3 linked regions of the Bradyrhizobium sp. WD16 genome follow. The protein of the gene in region 3 interacts with the protein of the main gene of each other region in a pairwise test. Links are inferred from orthologs where the notes say so. Each region holds a gene or a part of one and is shown on either strand. Other genes may lie near its edges.

Region 1 (7,152 bases), 770 kb from region 3 along the record:
CGCGCCTGGCGCGCGTCGCGCGTCGTGATTCCCGAACGACGCATCCACCAGTCCGCGCCAGGAACACACTTTCAAGAGAGAGCGAGCCTCGGCCCCGATTCGCTCGGGACCGAGGCTCCGTCGCAGCTCGGAAGATGGATGCCGGCGCCTTACTCGGCGGTCCAGCCGCCGTCGATCGACAGATTGGCGCCGGTGATCTGGCTCGCCTCATCGCCGCAGAGATAGAGCGCCAGCGACGCCACCTGATCGATCGTGACGAACTCCTTGGTCGGCTGTGCGTCGAGCAGAACGTCGTTGATGACCTGATCCCGGGTCAGGTTGCGCGCCTTCATGGTGTCGGGGATCTGCCGCTCCACCAGCGGCGTCCAGACATAGCCGGGGCTGATGCAGTTGCAGGTGATCTTGTCCGTAGCGAGCTCGAGCGCGACGGTCTTGGTCAGCCCGGCGATGCCATGCTTGGCGGCCACATAGGCGGACTTGAAGGGCGAGGCCACCAGCGAATGCGCCGATGCGGTGTTGATGATCCGGCCCCATTGCCGCTTCTTCATGCCGGGCACCGCGGCGCGGATGGCATGGAACGCCGACGACAGGTTGATCGCGATGATCGCGTCCCACTTCTCGACCGGAAACTCCTCGATCGGCGAGACGAACTGGATGCCGGCATTGTTGACGAGAATATCCATGGAACCGAAGCTGCTCTCTCCGAGCGCGACGAAGGCAGCGATCTCGGCGGGCTTGGTCATGTCGGCCGGCGAATAGACGCATTTGACGCCGAACTCGCTCTCGATTCCGGAGCGCTCCTTTTCGATCGCCGCCGCTTCACCCATGCCGTTGATGACGATGTTGGCCCCTGCCTTGGCAAGAGCCCGCGCGATCCCAAGCCCGATGCCGCTTGTCGACCCCGTCACCGCCGCCGTCTTGCCCTTCAGATTGGCCATCGCCGCGCTCCTTCTTTCAACTGCCAGGCCGGTCGAGATCGCCGGGCGTGGCTTCATAATGGGTCAGATCGTAAGTCACCATGGTCTCGCCGTTGAGCGGTTTCTGCAACCACTCCGGATGACTCATGGAGAGGTCGACATCGGCTTCGCCGGCGTCCCAGTGCTCCTGCATGGCGACCTGGGAAAAATCGTAGTCCTTCGACGAGGTCTCGAAATTCTTGCTCTTGTAGATCAGGTGTACCACCGTGACGGCATTTTCCTGCGCCGCCTCGTTGAGATAGACTACGTCCGGATCGGACTTCATATGGTCGGGCAGCTTCGCGATCAGGCTGCGCAGCGCCTTGCGGGCATTGTGCACCTTTCGGTTCATATCGGTGTTGAGGCGGGTCCGGCTGGAATAGCGAATGTCCTTCTCACGTTCGCTCGCCTCCAGCAGGGTGGTCGGCAACCGCCCCCGCGCACTGAACAGATCGACCTGGAAAACCAGGAGATCGCGCAGGGTTTCCTCCGTCAGGACATAATCGAGCGGCGTATTGCTGGCGATGCCGCCGTCCCAATAGAACTCGCCGTCGATCTCGATCGGCGGAAAACCGGGCGGGAGCGCTCCCGAGGCCATGATGTGCTCCGGCTCGATCCTCTGCTTGGCGTTGTCGAAATACACGAAGTTGCCCGTCCGCACATTGACCGCGCCGACGCTGAGGCGCGTGGCGCCGGAATTGATCAGATCGAAATCGACGAGGCGCCGCAAGGTCTGACGCAACGGCGCGGTGTCGTAATAGCTGAGCGACTGGGTGCTGCCCGGCGGCCAAAGCGCCGCCGGCGGAAAGCGCGGTGTGAAGAAGCCCGGCACGCCGAAGGCGGCGATCAGGGCGGCGCTGGTCTCGTTGAAGGCGGTACGCGCATGGTCGCCGTCGACCAGCGGCCGCCAGAGAAGCGGCGACGACACCTGGTCCCAGAATTCGCGCAGGCGGCTCGCGCGCGCCTCGCGCGGATTGCCGGCGATGATCGCAGCATTGATGGCGCCGATGGATATGCCGGCGACCCATTCCGGCTCAAAATCATGACGGCTCAGCGCCGCATAGGCACCGGCCTGGTACGAGCCGAGCGCACCGCCGCCCTGCAACACCAGAACGGGCTGAGACTTGAGCGGAAGGGCTGGAGGGGAAGTCGCGGTCGAATTCATGGCGAGCAAAAAGCCTGGAAGAAATACGCAAGGCGCGCGGGGATGTCAGCTCACCATGTCGTCATCGGTCCGCGGCAGCAAGCGGCTCGCGGGTGTCGGGTGCCGCCAGAATGAGCGTCCAGAACACCTTGTATTTGGTGTTTGGCGCATAGCTGGCGGCGATGCCCATTTTTGTGACACCGTTGTGGAGCATATTGGCGCGGTGAGGCGGCGAATCGCGCCAGCCCGAGAAGGCCTCGGCCAGCGTGTGGTAGCCCGCCGACACGTTCTCGACGGCGATCTTGGCATCGTAACCGGCCGTCTTGATTCTCTGGCCGAGCGTTCCGGTGACGTTGTGGTCGAGCTTGTTGCGGCTCGCCATGGCCTGCGACTGGGCTTGAGCCACCTGCATCAGAACGGGATCGATCTCGACTGCGCCGAGGCCGTTGTTCTGGCGATAGCCCGAGATCATCGAGGCGGCGACCGGCGCGTCGAGCTTGGCGCCGCCATGGGCCATGCTGAGATAGAAGGCTGGTTGCTCCGGCGGCAATTCGCGTTCGGCAGCACATCCACCGAGCGCCAGTGCCCCGGCACTCAACATCAGCGCGCTCAAGACCGGCGTGATGGCAATCCGCATCCCGTTTCCCCTGCAGCCCCACGGACCGCCAAATCATGTCGTCGGGGGTTGTTGCACGGGAACCGTGGCTGAAAGGTGAACGCCGGGCGGAATTCCACCCTCGCCACGAAGTTCGAAAAACAGGGTCTTAAGCGGCGAAAATCCGATAGCGCTGCGGTGCCAGCCCGACGATGTCGCCCGGCCGCAGCGAACGGTCGCGGGGGGCGTCGATCTCGATCACGGTCTCGCCCTTGTCGGCGGCCAGTGCGATATCGGCGCGCTGGGTGGGCCCGAAGGCCCGCACCCGCTTCACCGCCCCCTGCAAGGTGCTGTTCTCCGGCGCTCCGAGGACGACGTCGTGCCGGCGGATGAACAGGCGGGACGGCCCCGCCTCGGCGCCGTCGGGCGAGATGCCGAGAATGCGATCGCCGAGACGGACCTTGCCCTCGACGACCTCGACCGGCAGCACGATGGATTCGCCGATGAAACCATGGACGAAGGCCGTGGCCGGATGGTCGTAGACCTCCGCAGGCGAACCGATCTGCTCGATGCGGCCCCGATCCATGACGACGACGCGGTTGGCGACCTCGAGAGCCTCCTCCTGGTCGTGGGTGACGAAGATCGAGGTGACATGAATCTCGTCGTGAAGCTGACGCAGCCAGCGCCGCAGCTCCTTGCGCACCTTGGCATCCAGCGCGCCGAACGGCTCGTCGAGCAGGAGGATCCGCGGCTCGATCGCCAGAGCCCGGGCCAGCGCGATGCGCTGGCGCTGGCCGCCGGACAACTGGTTGGGATAGCGGTCGGCAAGCCAGTCGAGCTGCACCAGCTCGAGCAGTTCCTTGACCCGGCGACGAATCTCGTCCTCGCTCTTGCGCAAAGCACGCGGCTGCACCCGCAGGCCGAAAGCGACATTCTCGAACACACTCATGTGCCGGAACAAGGCGTAGTGCTGAAAGACGAAGCCCACGTTGCGTTCGCCGGCGCCGCGCGACAGCGCGTCCTCGCCGTCGAAGATGACACTGCCGGAGTCCGGCCAGTCCAATCCGGCGATGATCCGCAACAGCGAGGTCTTGCCCGAGCCCGATGGCCCGAGCAGCGCAAGCAGCTCACCGCTATCGACGGTGAGGTCCACATGGTCGAGCGCCCGGAAGGTGCCGAAGGTCTTGACGAGGTCGCGGACTTCGATGGTCACGTCGCTGGTATCCTCTGGCTGCGGCGGCTGCGCCGTCAGTTCTGGTAGATCTGGTCGAAGGTGCCGCCGTCGCCGAAATGGACCTTCTGGGCCTTGGACCAGCCGCCGAAGGCACCGTCGATGGTGATCAATTCGACCTTGGCGAAGGAATCGGCGTGTTTTGCGGCAACCTCCGGATCGCGCGGCCGGTAGAAATGCTTGGCGGCGAGCTCCTGACCGCCCTTGCTGTAGAGATATTTGAGATAGGCCTCGGCAACGTCGCGCGTGCCCTTCTTGTCCACCACCTTGTCGACCACCGCGACCGGGGGCTCCGCCAGGATGGACAACGAGGGCACCACGATCTGGAATTTCTCCGGACCGAATTCCTTCAGCGCCAGGTAGGCCTCGTTCTCCCAGGCCAGCAGCACGTCGCCGGTGCCGCGCTCGACGAAAGTGACGGTCGCGCCCCGCGCGCCGGTATCCAGCACCGGCACATTCTTGAACAGCGCCTTCAGATAGTCGCGAACCTTGTCCTCGCTGCCGTATTTCTTCGCGGCGTAGGCCCAGGCGGCGAGATAATTCCAGCGCGCGCCGCCCGATGTCTTCGGGTTGGGCGTGATCACGCTGACGCCCGGCTTGATGAGATCGTCCCAGTCCTTGATGCCCTTCGGGTTCCCCTTGCGCACCAGGAAGACGATGGTCGAGGTATAGGGCGCGGCGTTCTGCGGCAGGCGCTGCTGCCACTTGGCATCGATCAGCCCGCGCTCGGCGATGGCGTCGACGTCATAGGCCAGCGCCAGCGTCACCACGTCCGCCTGCAGACCGCCGATCACCGCCCGCGCCTGCGCGCCGGAACCAGCGTGGGACTGCTTCACCTCGACGCTCTTGCCGGTCTCCTTCTGGTAGCTCGCGGCGAAGGCCTGGTTGAACTCCGCGTAGAACTCGCGGGTCGGATCATAGGACACGTTCAACAAGGTGATGTCGGCGGCGAGAGCCACCTGACCCCACATCATGGCGAGGGCGGCGAAGGCGGCGGTGCGGAACAACATGGCTATCTCCTCGTGCGGGGCGACGCGTTATCGCCGCAACTCGCAGGGAAGGTCCGGGATCGACCCTTTCGAGTCAACGAAACCGGATTTCATTCTTGGCTGGGATCGCAGATCAAGATGCTACGATGTCGCGATCGTGTGGATACCGCATTCCGTCTTGCCGCGGCCGCGCCAACGTCCGGTGCGGGCATCCTCGCCGGGCTGGGCACGGCTGGTGCAGGGCATGCAGCCGACCGACGCGAAGCCGGAAGCGGCGAGCGGATGCGGCGGCAGATCGGCAAGCTTGAAGATGGCGGCGAGTTCGTCGGCGCTGACCGCGGCGAGCGGGTTGAATTTCAGTCGGGCGCCATCGGCCTCGACCACCGGGATCGCGGCCCGCGCGCCGCCCTGGAAGCGCTTGCGCCCGTTGATCCATCCGGCGAACGGCGCGAGCGCCCGCGCCAGCGGCTCGACCTTGCGGATACGGCAGCAGGCATCTGCGTCGGAATACCAGAGATCGCGCTCCGGATCCGTTGCCGCGAGGCGTTCCGAATCCGGCGATACGGTGCGGACGTCGCGCAGCCCGAGCCGCCTCGTCAGGGTGTCGCGATAATCGAGGGTCTCCTGAAACAGCCAGCCGGTATCGAGAAACACCACTGGGATGGCCGGGTCGACATCGGCGACGATCTTGAGCAGCACCGCGGATTCGGTGCCGAAGGACGACACTACCGCGAGCCGGTCGCGTCCGACGGTCGCCAGCGCCGTGGCGATCACCTCCGCCGGCGATGCATCGGCGAGGCGTCGATGGAGATCGGCAGCCTCGGGCAGGGCGACATCGGCATCGAACGCGAGGCTCACGACCGCGCCTCCGCATTCTGGCGCGACAGCCGCCGCGCCGCCGCCGTGGCACGACCGTCACCGGTCGGCTGATAGACCACCGAATAGCGCCGGGCGACCTCGGTGAAAGCGGCGGCGTCGCTGTCCTTCTTCACCTCGAAGGCATCGAAGCCGGAGCGCAGCATGAACACGAACTGGTCGCGCAGAACCTGTCCGGTGGCACGCAACTCGCCACGGAAGCCATAGCGCTCGCGCAGCAGCCGGGCCTGTGAATAGGCGCGGCCATCACGGAAGGTCGGGAACACGAGGGCGACGGCCGCGACGCGATCCAGCCAAGGCGCCAGCTCGGCAATGTTCCTGCTGTTCGGCCAGATCACGCCGACCTTGCTGTTGCGCTTGAGCACACCCTCGGGATCGACGAGGAAGCGGGCCGCCGGCAGCAGCACCGCACCCTCGGCAATGGCGTCGCCGTCGGCAACATGAAGATAATCATCGGCGACGATGGCGCCGGACTTAACGAGTGGCATAGACGCGTTCCTTGAAAGGCTGGACGCCGAGACGCTTGACGGTATCGATGAACAACTCGTCGGGGGCCGCTCGCAGTGCGAGATAGGCCTCGACGATGTCCTCGATGACGTCGGCGACTTCCGCATAGGGCACCGCGGGGCCGATCAGGGTGCCGATCTCGGCGCCTTCGTCGGCGCGGCCGCCGATGGTGATCTGGTAGAATTCCTCGCCGTTCTTGTCGACGCCGAGAATGCCGATGTGGCCGACGTGGTGATGGCCGCAGGCATTGATGCAGCCTGAGATGTTGACGTGCAACCGGCCGATCATGGCGGCGAGGTCATGATTGGCGAAGCGCCGCGTCAGTTCCTGGGCGATCGGGATCGAGCGCGTATTGGCGAGCGAGCAGTAGTCGAGCCCCGGGCAGGAGATGACGTCCGAGATCAAATTGACGTTGGGGGTCGCCACCCCGATCTTGTCGAGCGCGCGCCACAGCGCCGGCAGATCGCGCTTGGCGACGTTGGGCAGCGCCAGATTCTGCTCGTGACCGACCCGCAGCTCGCCGAAGGAATAGCGGTCGGCGAGGTCGGCGATGGCGTCCATCTGCTCGGCGGTCGCATCGCCCGGCGTGCCGCCGATCGGCTTGAGCGACAGCGTCACGACGGCATAGCCCGGCACCTTGTGCGGCGCGACGGCATTCTGCAGCCAGGCGGTGAAGCGCGGATCGGAGGCCTTGGCGAGTTCCTGCGGCGTGTCGGAGAGCTGCTCATAACGCGGATAGCGGAAGCGCGAGCGGATATCGTCGACCATCGCATCGTCGATCTCGAGCATGCCGTCGCGGATCTGCGCCCATTCGGCCTCGACGTCCTTGGCGAAGCGCTCGGCGCCGAGTTCAT
Region 2 (7,140 bases), 230 kb from region 3 along the record:
ATGCTCCATTCGTAGGCTGCCCACCATTCGCTCAGCCGCTCCTTCAGGAATGCCAGCACGGATTCTCCTTCTATGACACCGGACGCCGCCGCCACCTTGCCGCCGCCGTCGGCGGTCAGGCGCACATCGCCGGCCAGCATCGCGGCGAAGTCGCCGGACCGCCCCGTGCGAATGGCATCCTCGAAGGCCGCCAGCAGTTCCTCCTGTCTTTCTCGCGGCGGCTGGTATCTCACCTGGTCGTCACCGATACGCGCCTTGGCGCGCGACACGAGCTTGCGGCACGCCGGCTCGCTCATATCCTGCGACGCTGCGACGTCGGCATAGGGCATCTCGAATGTCTCGTAGAGCAGGTAGGCTGCCCTTTCCTTCGGCGTCAGCCGCTCCAGCATCAGCAGGAAGGCAGTCGAGAGAGAGGATGAAAGCTCCATTTGCGCCTCCGCCTCGCTGTCAATGAAAGTGTGGACCGGCTCTGGCAGCCAGTTGCCGACATAGTCCACGCGGCTGCGGTAGGCGGCGCGAAGCATGTCGATGGCGCGACGCGTGCAGGTGGTGGTGAGCCAGGCACCCGGCGATCCGATGGTCGCGATGTCGGTCTCCTGCCAGCGAAGGAAGGTGTCTTGAACCGCATCTTCGGCCTCAGCACGCGAACCGAGGATTCGGTAGGCGACGCCGAGCAGCCGTGGTCGCGCGTGCTCGAATATGTCGACATGTGTCGGCGTCGGGTTCCCGGACACACCTGTCTGCTTGTACGGCCCGGAAGGTCGCTTTGTGTTGGGTGTCATCGGCGACATTTCCCCATATGGCGCATTGCCCATGGCCTATTGACGATTCAACAGATCAACTTGTGACGCCGTCCGATACTATTTTTCGCCGTCCGAGCGGAGACTAACGAACGGAGCAAAGTTCACTGGTCGTCAAGCGGGCGCCACAGAAGTCCGACGCCGTCGCTTTTTTCAAGTAACGACCGCTTCCCCACCTGATTCTGACCTTGCCGCTTGACCGTGCGACGGTCGGCTATGGGTCGCGGATTGTCGTATGGCTGGCCAGAAAGGAAGGGCATTGAAGGGTCGGCTCCTGCCGTCCAGCGACGGTCGGTGTGGAGAAACTCTCGAAATTCGGGAATGACGTAGTCCAAGAGCAACCTGCCGATGAGAACGCCGAAGACCGCCGAACACCCCCCGCTCTACGAGAACGAATTTCTGCCGTCGCAGTCTGAGGCAAACGAAGCGGTAATTCGGAGACGGGACACTAGATCAGCTTCAGCGCTTTGAGGCTGCTGTGGCCGTTCCTGCCGACGATGATGTGGTCGTGAATGGTGATGCCGAGGGGGGCGGCGACGTCGGCGATCTGCCTGGTCATCTGGACGTCGGCGGACGACGGCGTCGGGTCGCCGGACGGGTGGTTGTGGACCAGGATGACCGCGCTGGCCGACAGTTCGAGGGCGCGCTTGACCACCTCGCGCGGGTAGACCGGGGTGTGATCGACGGTGCCGGTCTGCTGCAATTCGTCGGCGATCAGCGCGTTGCGCTTGTCGAGGAACAGGATGCGAAATTGCTCCCGCTCGGCGAAGCCCATGGTGGTCCGGCAGTAGTCGACGACGCCGGCCCAGGAGGACAGCCGCGCCCGCGGCTTGAGTTCGCCCCTGGTGATCCGGCTGGCCGCGGCGGCGATCAGCTTGAGCTCGGTCACGGCGGCTTCGCCGAGGCCCTTGATGCCACGTAGCCGCGCCTCCGGCGCATGCACCGCTTCGGCGAAGGAGCCGAAGGTTGAGATCAGGGTCTTGGCCAGCGGTTTGACGTCGCCGCGCGGCAGCGCCCGGAACAGCACCAGCTCCATCAATTCGTAGTCGCTGAGCGCATCCGCGCCGGCGCTGCGGAAGCGCTCGCGCAGGCGTTCGCGATGGCCGTGGTAATGCGGCGGCGGCTCGCGCGGCGGCGGAGCGTCCTCGGAGGCGGACATGGCAGAATTCCGGTTGCGAGGGTCTGTTCTCGCAACCATGCCGTGGCGGGCCTGGTTTGAAAAGCGCGGATTTTCGTGACGACGAAGCCGGGAGAAGGGCTCAGGTCACCGCGAAGGGCGGCTTGTCGAGCTTGGCCGGCGACAGCGTGAAGATCTCGACGCCGGTTTCGGTGACGCCCACCGAATGCTCGAACTGGGCCGACAGCGAGCGGTCCCGCGTCACCGCGGTCCAGCCGTCGGACAGGATCTTCACATGGGGTTTGCCGAGATTGATCATCGGCTCGATGGTGAAGAGCATGCCCGGCCGGAGCGGAACGCCTTCGCCGGGGCGGCCGACGTGGATGATGTTGGGTTCGTCGTGGAACAGGCGGCCGAGGCCATGGCCGCAGAAATCGCGCACCACGCTCATCTGCTGGGGCTCGACGAAGCTCTGGATGGCGTGGCCGATGTCGCCGGTGGTGGCGCCGGGCTTCACGGCGGCGATGCCCCGCATCAGCGACTCGTAGGTGACGTCGATCAGCCGCTCCGCCTTGCGCGAGATCGGTCCCACCGCATACATCCGGCTGGAATCGCCGTACCAGCCCTCGACGATGAAGGTGACGTCGATATTGACGATATCGCCTTCCTTCATCAGGCGGTCGCCCGGCATGCCGTGGCAGACCACGTGGTTGATCGAGGTGCAGGTCGAATAGCGGTAGCCGCGATACATCAGCGTGGCCGGGAAGGCGCCGTGGCTGAAGGCGAATTCGCGGACGAAATCGTCGATGCGAGAGGTCGGCACCCCGGGCTGGACCAGGTCGTTGAGTTCGTCGAGGCAGCGGGCGACCAGGGCACCGGCCTTGCGCATGCCGGCGAACGCGGCCGGGCCGTGCAACTTGATCTGCCCGGTCTTACGCTGGGCAATGTCGGTGGCGTCTACATAACTCATCATCTGATCTTTTTAAGGTGAAGGGGCGGGCCGGCGGCCGACGCGGATCTGCCCCCCAATTTAAGCCTTGGTTGGCGCGGCGCAAGCGAACCGGCGCCGAAGTTGTCCGGAATGGTCGCTTCGCACCGTATTTCGCTCAATCCAGCACAGGAACGGGCGATTCGAGGATGATTTCGTGGAGGTCGCCCACCGCCGCGATCCGGCAGCGGTAGGCCAGCGCCTCGACCCCGGCGCCTCGGGCGGCATCGAACGCCCGGCCATAGGCCGGATCGATGTCGCGGGCGAGGGTCAATGCGGTGGCGGAGCCCATCTGCACGACGAACAGCATGACTGCACGCGCGCCCTGGCCGGCCACCGCGGCGAGTTCCCGAAGGTGCCTGGCGCCGCGCGCGGTCACCGAATCGGGAAATTCGGCAAGGCCTGGCCGGCGCATCAGGTGGACATTCTTGACCTCGACATAGCAGACGGGGCGGTCTTCGCCTTCCAGGACGAAATCGACCCGGGATGCGCGGCCGTATTTCACCTCGCGGCGCACGGAGGCATAACCGGCGAGTTCGGCAATGGCGCCGGCCGCCAGGGCCTCGGCGACGATGGTGTTGGGATGGGCGGTATTGACGCCGACCAGTTCCGGCCCCCTGCCGAGGTCGATTTCCACCAGCTCCCAGGAATAGGGCAGCTTGCGCGAAGGATTGGCCGATTTCGACAACCACACCCGCGCACCTTCGGGCTGCAGGCCGGTCATGGCGCCCGGATTGGCGACATGGGCGGTCACCACGCTGCCGTCGGCGAGTTCGACGTCGGCGAGGAAGCGCTTGTAGCGCCGCACCAGCCGGGCGGGTTCGAGCGGGCCGGGCAGGCGCATCGGTTCAGCCCGCCGCGTTCGTCGCCGCCACCTCGACGGCAAGCGGTCCGCGCAGGCGCAGGTCGCGCACCGGATAGGGCACTTCGATGCCCTCGCGCCGGAAGGTCTCCCACAGCGCCAGCATGACGTCGCTGCGGGCATTGTCCATGCCGGCCTCGGGGTCGGCGATCCAGAAGGTGACGGTGAATTTCATGCCGCTTTCGGCGAATTCAGTGATCAGGCACACCGGCGGCTTGAGCTTGAGGACCCGTGGCGCGGCGGCCGCCACCTCGACAGCGAGCCGGCACACTTGGCGCGGATCGGCGTCGTAGGTGGTGGCGAAATTGACCTTCACCATGGTGTTGCTGTCCGCATAGGTCCAGTTCACCACCTTCTGGGTCACCAGGTCCTCGTTGGGAATGAGGAATTCGCGGCCGTCGCCGGCGGCGACCAGGATGTAGCGGGTATTCATGGCGGCGACCCGGCCGAAGCTGTCCCCGGCGGTGATCAGGTCGCCGGGCTTCACCGACTTGTCGGTGAGCAGGATGATGCCGGACACGAAATTGGAGACGATCTTCTGCAGGCCGAAGCCGATGCCGACGCCGATGGCGCTGGAGAAAATCGCCAGTGACGACAGATCGATGCCGACCGCGGCCATCACCACCACGACGGCGACGACGATCAGCACCACCCGCGTCACCTTGGCGAGCAGCACCTGCAGCGAAGGCGTGAGATCCCTGGAGGAGGCGATGCGCCGCTCGGCGAACGAGCCGATCACGCCGGCGATCCACAGCGCCACCGCGAGGAAAACCGCGGCCTTGAGGATGAGGAGCGGGGTGAGCCGCAGCCCGCCCAGCACCACCGCGACGGAATCGAGCGCGCCGACTGCGGGGTCGAGCAGGCCGAGGATGCTGAGCGCCGCGATCGCCCAGGCCAGCACGGAAATCAGGCGGACGGCGAATTCGTTGCGGATCGCCGAGGTGACGAGGCGGATGACCAGCCAGGCGAAGGCGAGACTGGCGGCGGTGATCAGGAGATAGCTGCGGCTCGGCCAGGTCGTCGCCAGCATCACGAGGCGCATGACGAAGGTCAGGCCCCCGAAGATCAGGACGGCGAAGCTGTGCACCAGCACCCGCAGCAGCCGGCGCAACGGCAGCGGCCAGGCGGCGCCGAGATCACCGAGGTCGACCTTTGCCCGCAGCGCCGCCGCACCCGCCATGGCGAAGCCCGCCGCGGCGATGATGAGACCGAGCTGGGTGTAGAACCAGGGCGACGTGATCTCCGCCCCCATCGAGCGTCCGGCCTGCACCAGCCAGTCCTGAAAAGCCGCGAAGTTCGCCTGCACGTCCTGTATGCTCCGTTTCGTCATCGTGGCCGCCGACCGCTTCGACGGTCCACGCAATGTGATTCGCCCGGCCGGCAGATTCCCATATCGGAGCTGCGAGAGCCACCGTGCGAGAAATGTGCGGATCCCGTCAAATTGAGGTGATTTCGTCGCAAGCCAAAAAAGGTTGGCGGTCCGGCGCGGGCGGATTAAGCATGACATTGCGGTCGTCGTACCGCTTTCCCCTTGAGCGTGCAGTCAGGCGAGGTCATGGCATCTCTGGATTCCTTCAGCATCGCGATTCTGCTCGGCGCGACGCTGGTCATGGCGGGAATCCTCTCCAGTCTCGTCGCCCTGCGTTTTGGTGCGCCCTTGCTGCTGGTCTTTCTCGGGCTCGGCATGATCGCCGGCGACGCCGGTCCCGGCGGCATCGCCTTCAACGATGTCGGCACCACGTATCTCGTCGGCTCGGTGGCGCTGGCCCTGATCCTGTTCGACGGCGGGCTGCGCACCCGGTTCCAGAGCATCCGTACTGTGCTGGCGCCATCGATGACGCTCGCCACCGCCGGCGTGCTGCTCACCGCGCTGATCACCGCGCCGGTGGCACATTATGTGCTGGACATGAACTGGACCGAGGCGCTGCTGATCGGCGCGGTCGTCGCGTCCACCGACGCCGCCGCAGTCTTCCTGCTGGTCCACGCCCAGGGACTGCGGCTGCGGCCCCGCGTCGGCGCGACGCTGGAGGCCGAATCCGGCACCAACGATCCGTTCGCGGTGTTCCTCACCCTGATGCTCGTCGAGGTGCTGTCGGTCGGACAGTCCTCCGTCTCCCATGTGATCTGGCAATTCGCCAAGGAAGCGGTGCTCGCGGCCGTGATCGGCGCCACCGGCGGGCGGCTGGTGGTGCTGGCGCTCAACCGCGTGGCGTTGCCCCAGGGCCTGCACGCCCCCTTCGTCACCACCGCTGCGCTGGTGATCTTCGGTCTCGCCCAGATCGCCCATGCCTCGGGATTCCTCGCGGTCTATCTCGCTGGCATCATCATCGGCAACCGACCGACGCGGGCGCACAACTCGGTCGTCGTGTTTCTCGACGCCGCCACCTGGCTCGCCCAGATCGTGATGTTCGTGCTGCTCGGCCTGCTCGCCTCGCCGCAGCGGCTGATGGCGAGCATCTTGCCGGCGATGGCCGTTGCCGCGGTGCTGATGCTGGTGGCGCGGCCGCTCGCGGTGTTCATCTGCCTCGCGCCGTTCCGGTTCAACTGGCGTGAAAAGCTGTTCGTGGCCTGGGTCGGGCTGCGCGGGGCGGTCGCGATCTTCCTCGCCTCGATCCCGCTGCTGGTCGGCATGCCCAAGGCCTACATCTATTTCGATGTCGCCTTCGTCATCGTGGTGATCTCGCTGCTGCTCCAGGGCTGGACCCTGGGCGCGGCGGCCCGGCGGCTGCACGTGGCGCTGCCGCGGGCCGACCGGGTGCTGCGGCGGGTCGAACTCGATCTGCCCGGGCAGCTCGAGCAGCAGCTGGTCGGCTATGCCGTGCAGCCGAAGAGTCTCTACCTGAAGCGCGGCATCCTGCCGTCCTGGTCGAAGCCGACGCTGGTGATCCGCAAGGAGCGCATCCTGTCGCCGACCGAGGCGGACACCGTCGTCGCCGGCGACTATCTCTATCTGCTGGCGCCGCCCGAAAAGGCCGAGTCGCTCGACCGCTTCTTCGCCGATATGGCGCCGGCGGCCGCGCCTGACCCGCATCTGCTCGGCGACTTCATGGTGTCCGGCGACATCACCCTGCAGGCGCTGTCGGAGACCTATGGCGTGCAGGTCTTGCCGGAGGAGGCGCCGCTGTCGCTGGCGGATTTCTTCGACATCCATCTCGACCACGCGCCGCGCGAGGGCGCGACGCTTCCGCTCGATTCCATCGTGCTGGTGGCCCGCCATATCGCCGGCAACCGGGTCAGCGTGGTCGGCCTGCGGCTGCCCGAGGACGAGGAGGAGCCAGCCTCGCCGCCGCGCTCGCGGCTGCGCCATACGCTCAAGCGCGCCTGGGCGTCGCTGCTCGAAGGCTGACGCGCGCCTCCCTCCCGTCTTGATTGC
Region 3 (7,267 bases):
CCGGGCAACATCATCGCGCGTCAGCGCGGCACCACCTGGCATCCCGGCCTCAACGTCGGCATGGGCACGGACCATACGATCTTCGCCAAGGCGGAAGGTCGCGTGGAATTCCGCGCCAAAGCCAACGGCCGCACCTTCATCTCTGTCATTCCGATGACCGAGGCGGCCGAATAGACGGTGGACCAAAGCTTCGTCCGCCGGCCCTGTTGAACCGGCGGAGCAGGCGACAGCTCCAAAGGGGAGGCGGGTGACCGGCCTCCCCTTTTCGTTTTCGCGTTTGATTTGTTGCCCTCGCGAATTTCAGGAGCGTCCCATGCTGCAGGAACTGCCCTCTTCCACCTTGCGTGAAGCGTGTAGCGTCGTCCTCGAGACGGCGCGGCTGGTGCTGCGCCAGCCGACCCTCGCGGACGTTAAAGCCATCGCGCGCCTCGTGAACGATCGCCGCGTGGCCGACAATCTCGGCCGGGTGCCGCATCCCTATACGCCCGACGACGCCATTTCCTTCGTCACCGCGGTGGCGCGCGCCGACCGCGACACCGCCTTCCTGATCGAACAGGCCGGCGAGCCGATCGGCATGGTCGGCCTCGAATGGCGCACGCCGGAGCTGCCCGAGCTCGGCTACTGGTTCGGGGTCGAGCACTGGGGCCGCGGCTACGCCACCGAAGCGGCGCGGGCGGTGATCGACTACGCCTTCGACGAGTTCGACTGCGAGCGCCTCCTCTCCTCCGCGCGGGTCACCAACCCGGCCTCGCGCCGGGTGCTGGAGAAGTGCGGCTTCCAGTGGACCGGGGTCGAGCTGCATCGCTTTACCGCCCTGGGCTCCTCGGCGCCGGTCGATGCCTTCCGCTTCGACCGCTCGGTGTGGGCCTCCCTCAAGCACTGGCAGCCGGCCCGGAGGCGGTGACCTCCGTCATCGCCGGGCTTGTCCTGCACAAAGCCGGGCATGACGATGGAGAGAGTGGCGGCGCAGCCGCAAGGGGCACATGCTGCTGGCGCGCGAAACCACTAACGCCGTCATGGCCGGGCTCGTCGCCCGGAAGTCGGATGTTTCCGACTTACGGCATTAGAGAAAACGCGATCCGGCGAGAGCCGGATCGCTACGCATCCACGTCTTCCTTTCGCTGAAACGCCATTAAAGTCGTGGATGCCCGGCACAAGGCCGGGCATGACGAGGAGAGAATGAACAGCCCGGGCTCCCTCGGCCCGATTCACCCCGTCTTTCTCGATTTGCCTTCCCAATCCGCCGGCATCATTGCCGCGCCCGCCCTGCTCAGCTACGGAAGAGACCATGAAATTCCTCGATGAAGCCAAGGTCTATATCCGCTCCGGCGACGGCGGCAACGGCTGCGTCGCGTTCCGCCGCGAGAAGTTCATCGAGTTCGGCGGCCCGAGCGGCGGCAATGGCGGCAAGGGCGGCGATGTCGTCATCGAGGCGGTGGACGGCCTCAACACCCTGATCGACTACCGCTACCAGCAGCATTTCAAGGCCCAGCGCGGCACCCATGGCATGGGCAAGGACCGCCATGGCGCCAACGGCAAGGACATCCAGCTCAAGGTGCCGGTCGGCACCCAGGTGTTCGACGAGGACCGCGAGACCCTGCTCGCCGATCTCACCGAAGTCGGCCAGCGCATCACCCTCGCCAAGGGCGGCAATGGCGGCTTCGGCAACGCCCATTTCAAGTCCTCCACCAACCGCGCGCCGCGCCACGCCAATCCCGGCCAGCCCGGCGAGGAGCGCTGGCTGTGGCTGCGGCTCAAGCTGATCGCCGACGCCGGCCTCGTCGGCCTGCCCAATGCCGGCAAGTCGACCTTTCTCGCCGCGGTCAGCGCCGCCAAGCCGAAGATCGGCGACTATCCCTTCACCACGCTGCATCCGCAGCTCGGCGTCGTCAGCATCGATGGCCGGGAATTCGTGCTCGCCGACATTCCCGGGCTGATCGAGGGCGCCCATGAGGGCGCCGGCCTGGGCGACCGTTTCCTCGGTCACATCGAGCGCTGCCGCGTGCTGCTGCATCTCGTCGATGCGACCTGCGAGCACGCCGGCAAGGCCTACAAGACCGTGCGCAACGAGCTCGAGGCCTATGCCGAGAGCCTCGCCGGCAAGCGCGAGATCGTGGCGCTGAACAAGATCGACGCGGTCGAGCCCGAGGTGCTCAAGGAACAGGTCAAGCGCCTCAAGCGCGCCTGCAAGGCGACGCCGATGCAGGTCTCCGGCGCCACCGGCGAGGGCGTGCCCGAGGTGCTGCGGGCACTCGCCGCGATCATCGACGAGGCGCCGGTGTCGACCAAGGCGCAGGGCGCGGCCGGTGCCGCGCCGTGGTCGCCGTGATGCTTTGGCGCCGGCGAATTGCCGAACCCGGCGCGCTGTGACAGGCCCTCGCCACTCCGAATCGACCACCGTTCCGACCCGATCATGTCCGCACCCGAGCTGAAATCGTTCCGCCGCATCGTCGTCAAGGTCGGCTCCTCGCTGCTGATCGATGCGGCGCGCGGCGCGGTGCGCGAAAGCTGGCTGGCGGCGCTCGCCGACGACATCGCCGCGCTCCACCGCGACGGCCGCGACCTGATGATCGTCTCCTCCGGTTCGATTGCGCTCGGCCGCAGCCGCCTCAAGCTGCCGCGCGGCGCCTTGAAGCTCGAGGAAAGCCAGGCCGCCGCCGCGGTCGGCCAGATCGCGCTGGCGCGGACCTGGTCGGAAGCGCTCGGCGCCCGCGGCATCGGCGCCGGCCAGATCCTGGTGACGCTGCAGGACACCGAGGAGCGGCGGCGCTATCTCAACGCCCGCTCGACCATCGAGAAGCTCTTGGAGTGGCGCGCGGTGCCGGTGATCAACGAGAACGACACGGTGGCCACCGCCGAGATCCGCTACGGCGACAACGACCGCCTCGCCGCCCGCGTCGCCACCATGGCGAGCGCCGACCTGCTCGTCCTGCTCTCGGACATCGACGGGCTCTATGACGCCCCGCCCGGCGCCAATCCCGACGCCAGGCTGATTCCCGTGGTCGACAGCGTCACCGCCGAGATCGAGGCCATGGCCGGCGGCGCCGAATCCGAACTGTCGCGCGGCGGCATGTTCACCAAGATCGAGGCGGCGAAGATCGCCACCACCGCCGGCACCCACATGCTGATCGCCTCGGGCAAGATCGAGCACCCGCTGCGGGCGATCGCCGAGGGCGGCCGCTGCACCTGGTTCCTGACCCCGGCCAATCCGGTCACCGCGCGCAAGCGCTGGATCGCCGGCTCGCTGGAGCCCAAGGGCACCCTGACCATCGACGCCGGCGCCGCCGCCGCGCTGCGCGCCGGCAAGAGCCTGCTGCCGGCCGGGGTGATCCGGGTCGACGGCCAGTTCGCCCGCGGCGACGCGGTGATCGTGCGCGATCCGGACAATCACGAGATCGGCCGCGGCCTCGTCGCCTATGACGCCGCCGACGCCGAGCAGATCAAGGGCCGCTCGTCGGCCGACGTCACCCTCATTCTCGGCGGCTCCGGCCGCTCGGCGATGATCCACCGGGACGACCTCGTGATCCGATCCTGACATCTATTTTGGCATCGCGCTCCGCCCCGCCGCACCTCGCACTGGACGCTCCGCGGTGTTAAATAACCTCCGACATTCAACGCCGGACCGTTTCCGATGACCGCCCTCAAAGCCGTAGCTTCCCCTGACGTCGCCGCCGCGGACAAGGATCTGCCGGCGGTGATGCACGCCATCGGCGAGGCCGCCCGCGCCGCCGCGCGCACCCTCGCGCTGGCCCAGGCCGAGCAGAAGAACGCGGCCCTCGCCGCCATGGCCGATGCGATCCGCGCCGGCGTTCCGGCGATCCTCGCCGCCAATGCCGAGGACGTGGCGGAGGCCCGCGCCAACGGGGTCAGCGGCTCCTTCATCGACCGCCTCGTGCTCGACGAGGCCCGCGTCGAGGCGATCGCCCAAGGCATCGACGACGTCCGCGCCATTGCCGATCCGGTCGGCCAGGTCACCGAGCGCTGGCAGCGGCCGAACGGCATGGTGATCGAGCGGGTGCGGGTGCCGCTCGGGGTCATCGCCGTGATCTTCGAGAGCCGGCCCAATGTCACCGCCGATGCCGGCGTGCTGTGCCTCAAGTCCGGCAATGCCGTGATCCTGCGCGGCGGCTCCGACGGCTTCCGCTCGTCGACGGCGATCCATGCCTGCCTCGCCGCCGGATTGCGCGAAGCCGGCCTGCCCGAGGCGGCGATCAGCCTGGTGCCGACGCGCGACCGCGCCGCGGTCGGCCTGTTGCTGTCCGGGCTCGAGGGCAATGTCGACCTGATCGTGCCGCGCGGCGGCAAGAGCCTCGTCGAGCGCGTCGAAAAGGAAGCGCGGGTGCCGGTCTTCGCCCATCTCGAGGGCGTCAACCACATCTACGTCGATCACACCGCGCGGCTCGACATGGCCAAATCGGTGGTGCTCAACGCCAAGATGCGGCGCACCGGCGTCTGCGGCTCCGCCGAGACCCTGCTGGTCGAGCGTGCCGCCGCGCCGACCCATCTCGCGCCGCTGGTCATCGCGTTGCTCGACGCCGGTTGCGAAGTGCGCGGCGACGCCGAGATCGCCCGCGTCGACGGCCGGGTGAAGCCGGCGACCGAAGCCGACTGGTCGGCCGAATATCTCGACGCCATCATCGCGGTGAAGCTCGTCGACGGCGAGGATGCGGCGATCGCCCATATCGACCGCTACGGCTCGCACCACACCGACGCCATCGTCAGCGAGGATGCCGCCGCCGCCGCGAAATTCCTGCGCGAGGTCGATTCCGCGATCGTGCTGCACAACGCCTCGACCCAGTTTGCCGACGGCGGCGAATTCGGTTTCGGCGCCGAGATCGGCATCGCCACCGGCAAGTTTCACGCCCGCGGCCCGGTGGGCGTCGAGCAGCTCACCAGCTTCAAATACCGCATCCACGGCACCGGGCAGATCCGTCCGTGACGGGGGCACAGCAGGGGCGAGAGATCGACAGCCGCGTCGTGCTGCCGCCGCATGCGGCGGGCATGCGCATCGGCCTGCTCGGCGGCTCGTTCAACCCGCCGCATGCCGCGCACCGCGCCATCAGCCTGTTCAGCATGAAGCGGCTCAAGCTCGACCGGGTATGGTGGCTGGTGTCGCCGGGCAATCCGCTCAAGGACACCAGCGCCCTGAAGGAACTCGAGGCGCGGGCGGCGGCGGCGGAGGCCGTCGCCGACGATCCGCGCATCGACGTCACCTGTCTCGAAGCCGTCATCGGCACGCGCTACACTGCGGATACGATCAGCTATCTGCGGCGCCGCAGCGCGGATGTCCGCTTCGTCTGGATCATGGGCGCCGACAACCTCGCGCAGTTCCACCGCTGGCGAAACTGGCAGTTGATCGCCGGTCAGGTTCCGATTGCCGTGATCGACCGTGCCCCGCAAAGTATTCGCGCGCTCGCCTCTCCCGCGGCCCAGGCCATGGCCCCATATAGGATCAGCGAGCAGCATGCCGGGCAACTGGCCCTGAAGCGGCCGCCAGCCTGGACTTTTCTGACCGGTTTGAAACTGAAACTGTCCTCGACAGCCCTGCGGAACCGCGACGGGACGTGGAGGGAGACGACTGCTTCGAAGGATGATCCTTGCGGGGAAAATCCGTTGAAGGATACCGCCAGCGATGCCTGAATTGGACACCTGGGATTGGTTACGGCGGCATTCCGCCACAACGCGGGTGTGCAATTTGGCAATTGAAAGCGTTAACCGTGCGTGCGTAAACTCACCGCCGGGCGCCAGGGATTCGGCGCTCGCGATACAGTGAAAGGAATTGGTCCCTGACCACACCTGTATTGTCCCGGGCAAAGCCTCAACCTGCGCCCGTTGCGGCCTTGAAGGCGCGACCTGACGCCGACGAGACCCTCCGCCTGATCCTCTCCCGCCTCGACGACATGAAGGCTGAGGAGACGGTCACCATCGACCTCCGCAACAAGTCCTCCCTCACCGACTTCATGGTCGTGACCTCGGGCCGGGTAAACCGGCACGTCGCCGCGATCGCGGAAAACGTGATGAAGGGCCTCGGCGAGGCGGGAATCAAAAACCCGCATGTCGAGGGGCTGCAGAACGCCGACTGGGTCCTGATCGATGCCGGCGACGTCATCGTGCATGTCTTCAGGCCCGAGGTCCGCGAGTTCTACAATCTCGAGCGGATGTGGAACGCGGACGACAAGGTCGTGCGCAAGCGCTGACGCTCCCGCGCCGGCAACGCCCGGACTGACCTGCATCACGCCGCGATCGGCTGCGATCCGGCGACACGGATCTGAGCGCGCATGCGCATCGTCGTCATCGCCGTCGGCCGGATGAAACAAGGGCCGGAGCGCGACCTCGCGGAGCGCTATCGCGGCCGATTCGCCGAATTGTCGCGCCGCCTCGGCTTCCGCGCCCTCGACGTGATCGAACTTCCCGAAAGCAAGGCCCGCGATACCGCAACCCGCATGGCCGAGGAGGCGGCGGCGATCACCGCCGCGATGCCCGAACCCGCCGCGCTTGTCGTCCTCGACGAAGGCGGCAAGGCGCTGAGCAGCGGCAGTTTCGCCGAGCGTCTCGGCCGCTGGCGGGACGATCAGACCGCCAATCTTGTTTTCGTGATCGGCGGCGCGGACGGACTTTCGCCAGAATTGAAGCGCAAGGCAGCCCTCGCATTCGCCTTTGGCGCGGCAACCTGGCCCCACCAGATGGTGCGAATCATGCTGCTGGAACAGCTTTACCGGGCGGCCACGATTCTGGCAGGACACCCCTATCATCGTAGTTAGGCAGTTAGCGACCAACTTGGCTGAGATGCTCTCGACCATGCCGCCTGCGCCGATCGAACACGTGCCGACAACACCGGCGCGCGGCAGAATGGTGCGTGGCCACCGTCCGGGCGGCCAAGGCCGGCCGGCGATCGCGCTCGGCCTGATGCTCGGCGCCATTCTGGCGGCAGCACCGGCGCCGGCGCAATCCAGGAGCGGGCCCAAGCCGGCGGCAACAGCCGAAGCCGCCAAAGCCGAAGCCGCCAAGACCAAAGCCGAGAAGGCGACGACGCCGGTCGCCGTCGCGCCGGCGGCACCTGACTCGGCCCCGAGCGAGGACGCCATCCGCGCCAAGTCCGAGGAACTGGAGACCGCGCGCAGCCAGCAGAAGAGCGCGGAAGAGACGCAGCAGAAGCTCAAGGCGGATATCGCCGCCATCGGCCAGGACCGCAGCAAGCTCAACCAGGAATTGATCGACACGTCGGCGCGGGTGCGCGCCATCGAGACCCAGATGACGGCCACCGAGG

The links. Proteins that work in one complex are often made in the same cells at the same time.
Region 1: the proteins of DB459_RS08165 (region 3) and DB459_RS11735 interact in binary tests that used the Escherichia coli proteins (3 or more experiments, as listed by UniProt). The link is inferred for Bradyrhizobium sp. WD16 from one-to-one orthologs.
Region 2: the proteins of DB459_RS08165 (region 3) and sfsA interact in binary tests that used the Escherichia coli proteins (3 or more experiments, as listed by UniProt). The link is inferred for Bradyrhizobium sp. WD16 from one-to-one orthologs.

Annotation. Positions count from the first base shown.
Region 1 is NZ_CP028908.1:2,532,171-2,539,322, reverse strand. Bases 1,887-4,663 are described here. They hold DB459_RS11735 (sulfate/molybdate ABC transporter ATP-binding protein), read right to left. Parts: upstream 3,909-4,663; coding sequence 2,865-3,908; downstream 1,887-2,864. Other genes in these bases: DB459_RS11730 (sulfate ABC transporter substrate-binding protein), read right to left, coding at 3,944-4,663; DB459_RS11740 (CAP domain-containing protein), read right to left, coding at 2,183-2,737; DB459_RS11745 (patatin-like phospholipase family protein), read right to left, coding at 1,887-2,121. Also shown: DB459_RS11750 (3-hydroxybutyrate dehydrogenase), read right to left, coding at 150-938; more of DB459_RS11745, read right to left, coding at 955-1,886; more of DB459_RS11730, read right to left, coding at 4,664-4,936; DB459_RS11725 (phosphoadenylyl-sulfate reductase), read right to left, coding at 5,057-5,773; DB459_RS11720 (DUF934 domain-containing protein), read right to left, coding at 5,770-6,279; DB459_RS11715 (nitrite/sulfite reductase), read right to left, coding at 6,266-7,152. UniProt on the Escherichia coli protein: Part of the ABC transporter complex CysAWTP involved in sulfate/thiosulfate import. Responsible for energy coupling to the transport system.
Region 2 is NZ_CP028908.1:1,528,880-1,536,019, reverse strand. Bases 1,887-4,651 are described here. They hold sfsA (DNA/RNA nuclease SfsA), read right to left. Parts: upstream 3,750-4,651; coding sequence 3,024-3,749; downstream 1,887-3,023. Other genes in these bases: DB459_RS07115 (mechanosensitive ion channel family protein), read right to left, coding at 3,754-4,651; map (type I methionyl aminopeptidase), read right to left, coding at 2,060-2,887; radC (DNA repair protein RadC), read right to left, coding at 1,887-1,959. Also shown: RNA polymerase sigma factor SigJ, read right to left, coding at 1-815; more of radC, read right to left, coding at 1,249-1,886; more of DB459_RS07115, read right to left, coding at 4,652-5,097; DB459_RS07110 (potassium/proton antiporter), read left to right, coding at 5,323-7,113. UniProt on the Escherichia coli protein: Binds to DNA non-specifically. Could be a regulatory factor involved in maltose metabolism.
Region 3 is NZ_CP028908.1:1,760,336-1,767,602, forward strand. What follows is about bases 2,894-5,785. They hold DB459_RS08165 (glutamate-5-semialdehyde dehydrogenase), read left to right. Parts: upstream 2,894-3,631; coding sequence 3,632-4,939; downstream 4,940-5,785. Other genes in these bases: proB (glutamate 5-kinase), read left to right, coding at 2,894-3,535; DB459_RS08170 (nicotinate-nucleotide adenylyltransferase), read left to right, coding at 4,936-5,640. Outside these bases: rpmA (50S ribosomal protein L27), read left to right, coding at 1-174; DB459_RS08150 (GNAT family N-acetyltransferase), read left to right, coding at 314-904; GTPase ObgE, read left to right, coding at 1,289-2,329; more of proB, read left to right, coding at 2,414-2,893; rsfS (ribosome silencing factor), read left to right, coding at 5,841-6,197; 23S rRNA (pseudouridine(1915)-N(3))-methyltransferase RlmH, read left to right, coding at 6,279-6,761; DB459_RS08185 (murein hydrolase activator EnvC), read left to right, coding at 6,787-7,267. UniProt on the Escherichia coli protein: Catalyzes the NADPH-dependent reduction of L-glutamate 5-phosphate into L-glutamate 5-semialdehyde and phosphate. The product spontaneously undergoes cyclization to form 1-pyrroline-5-carboxylate.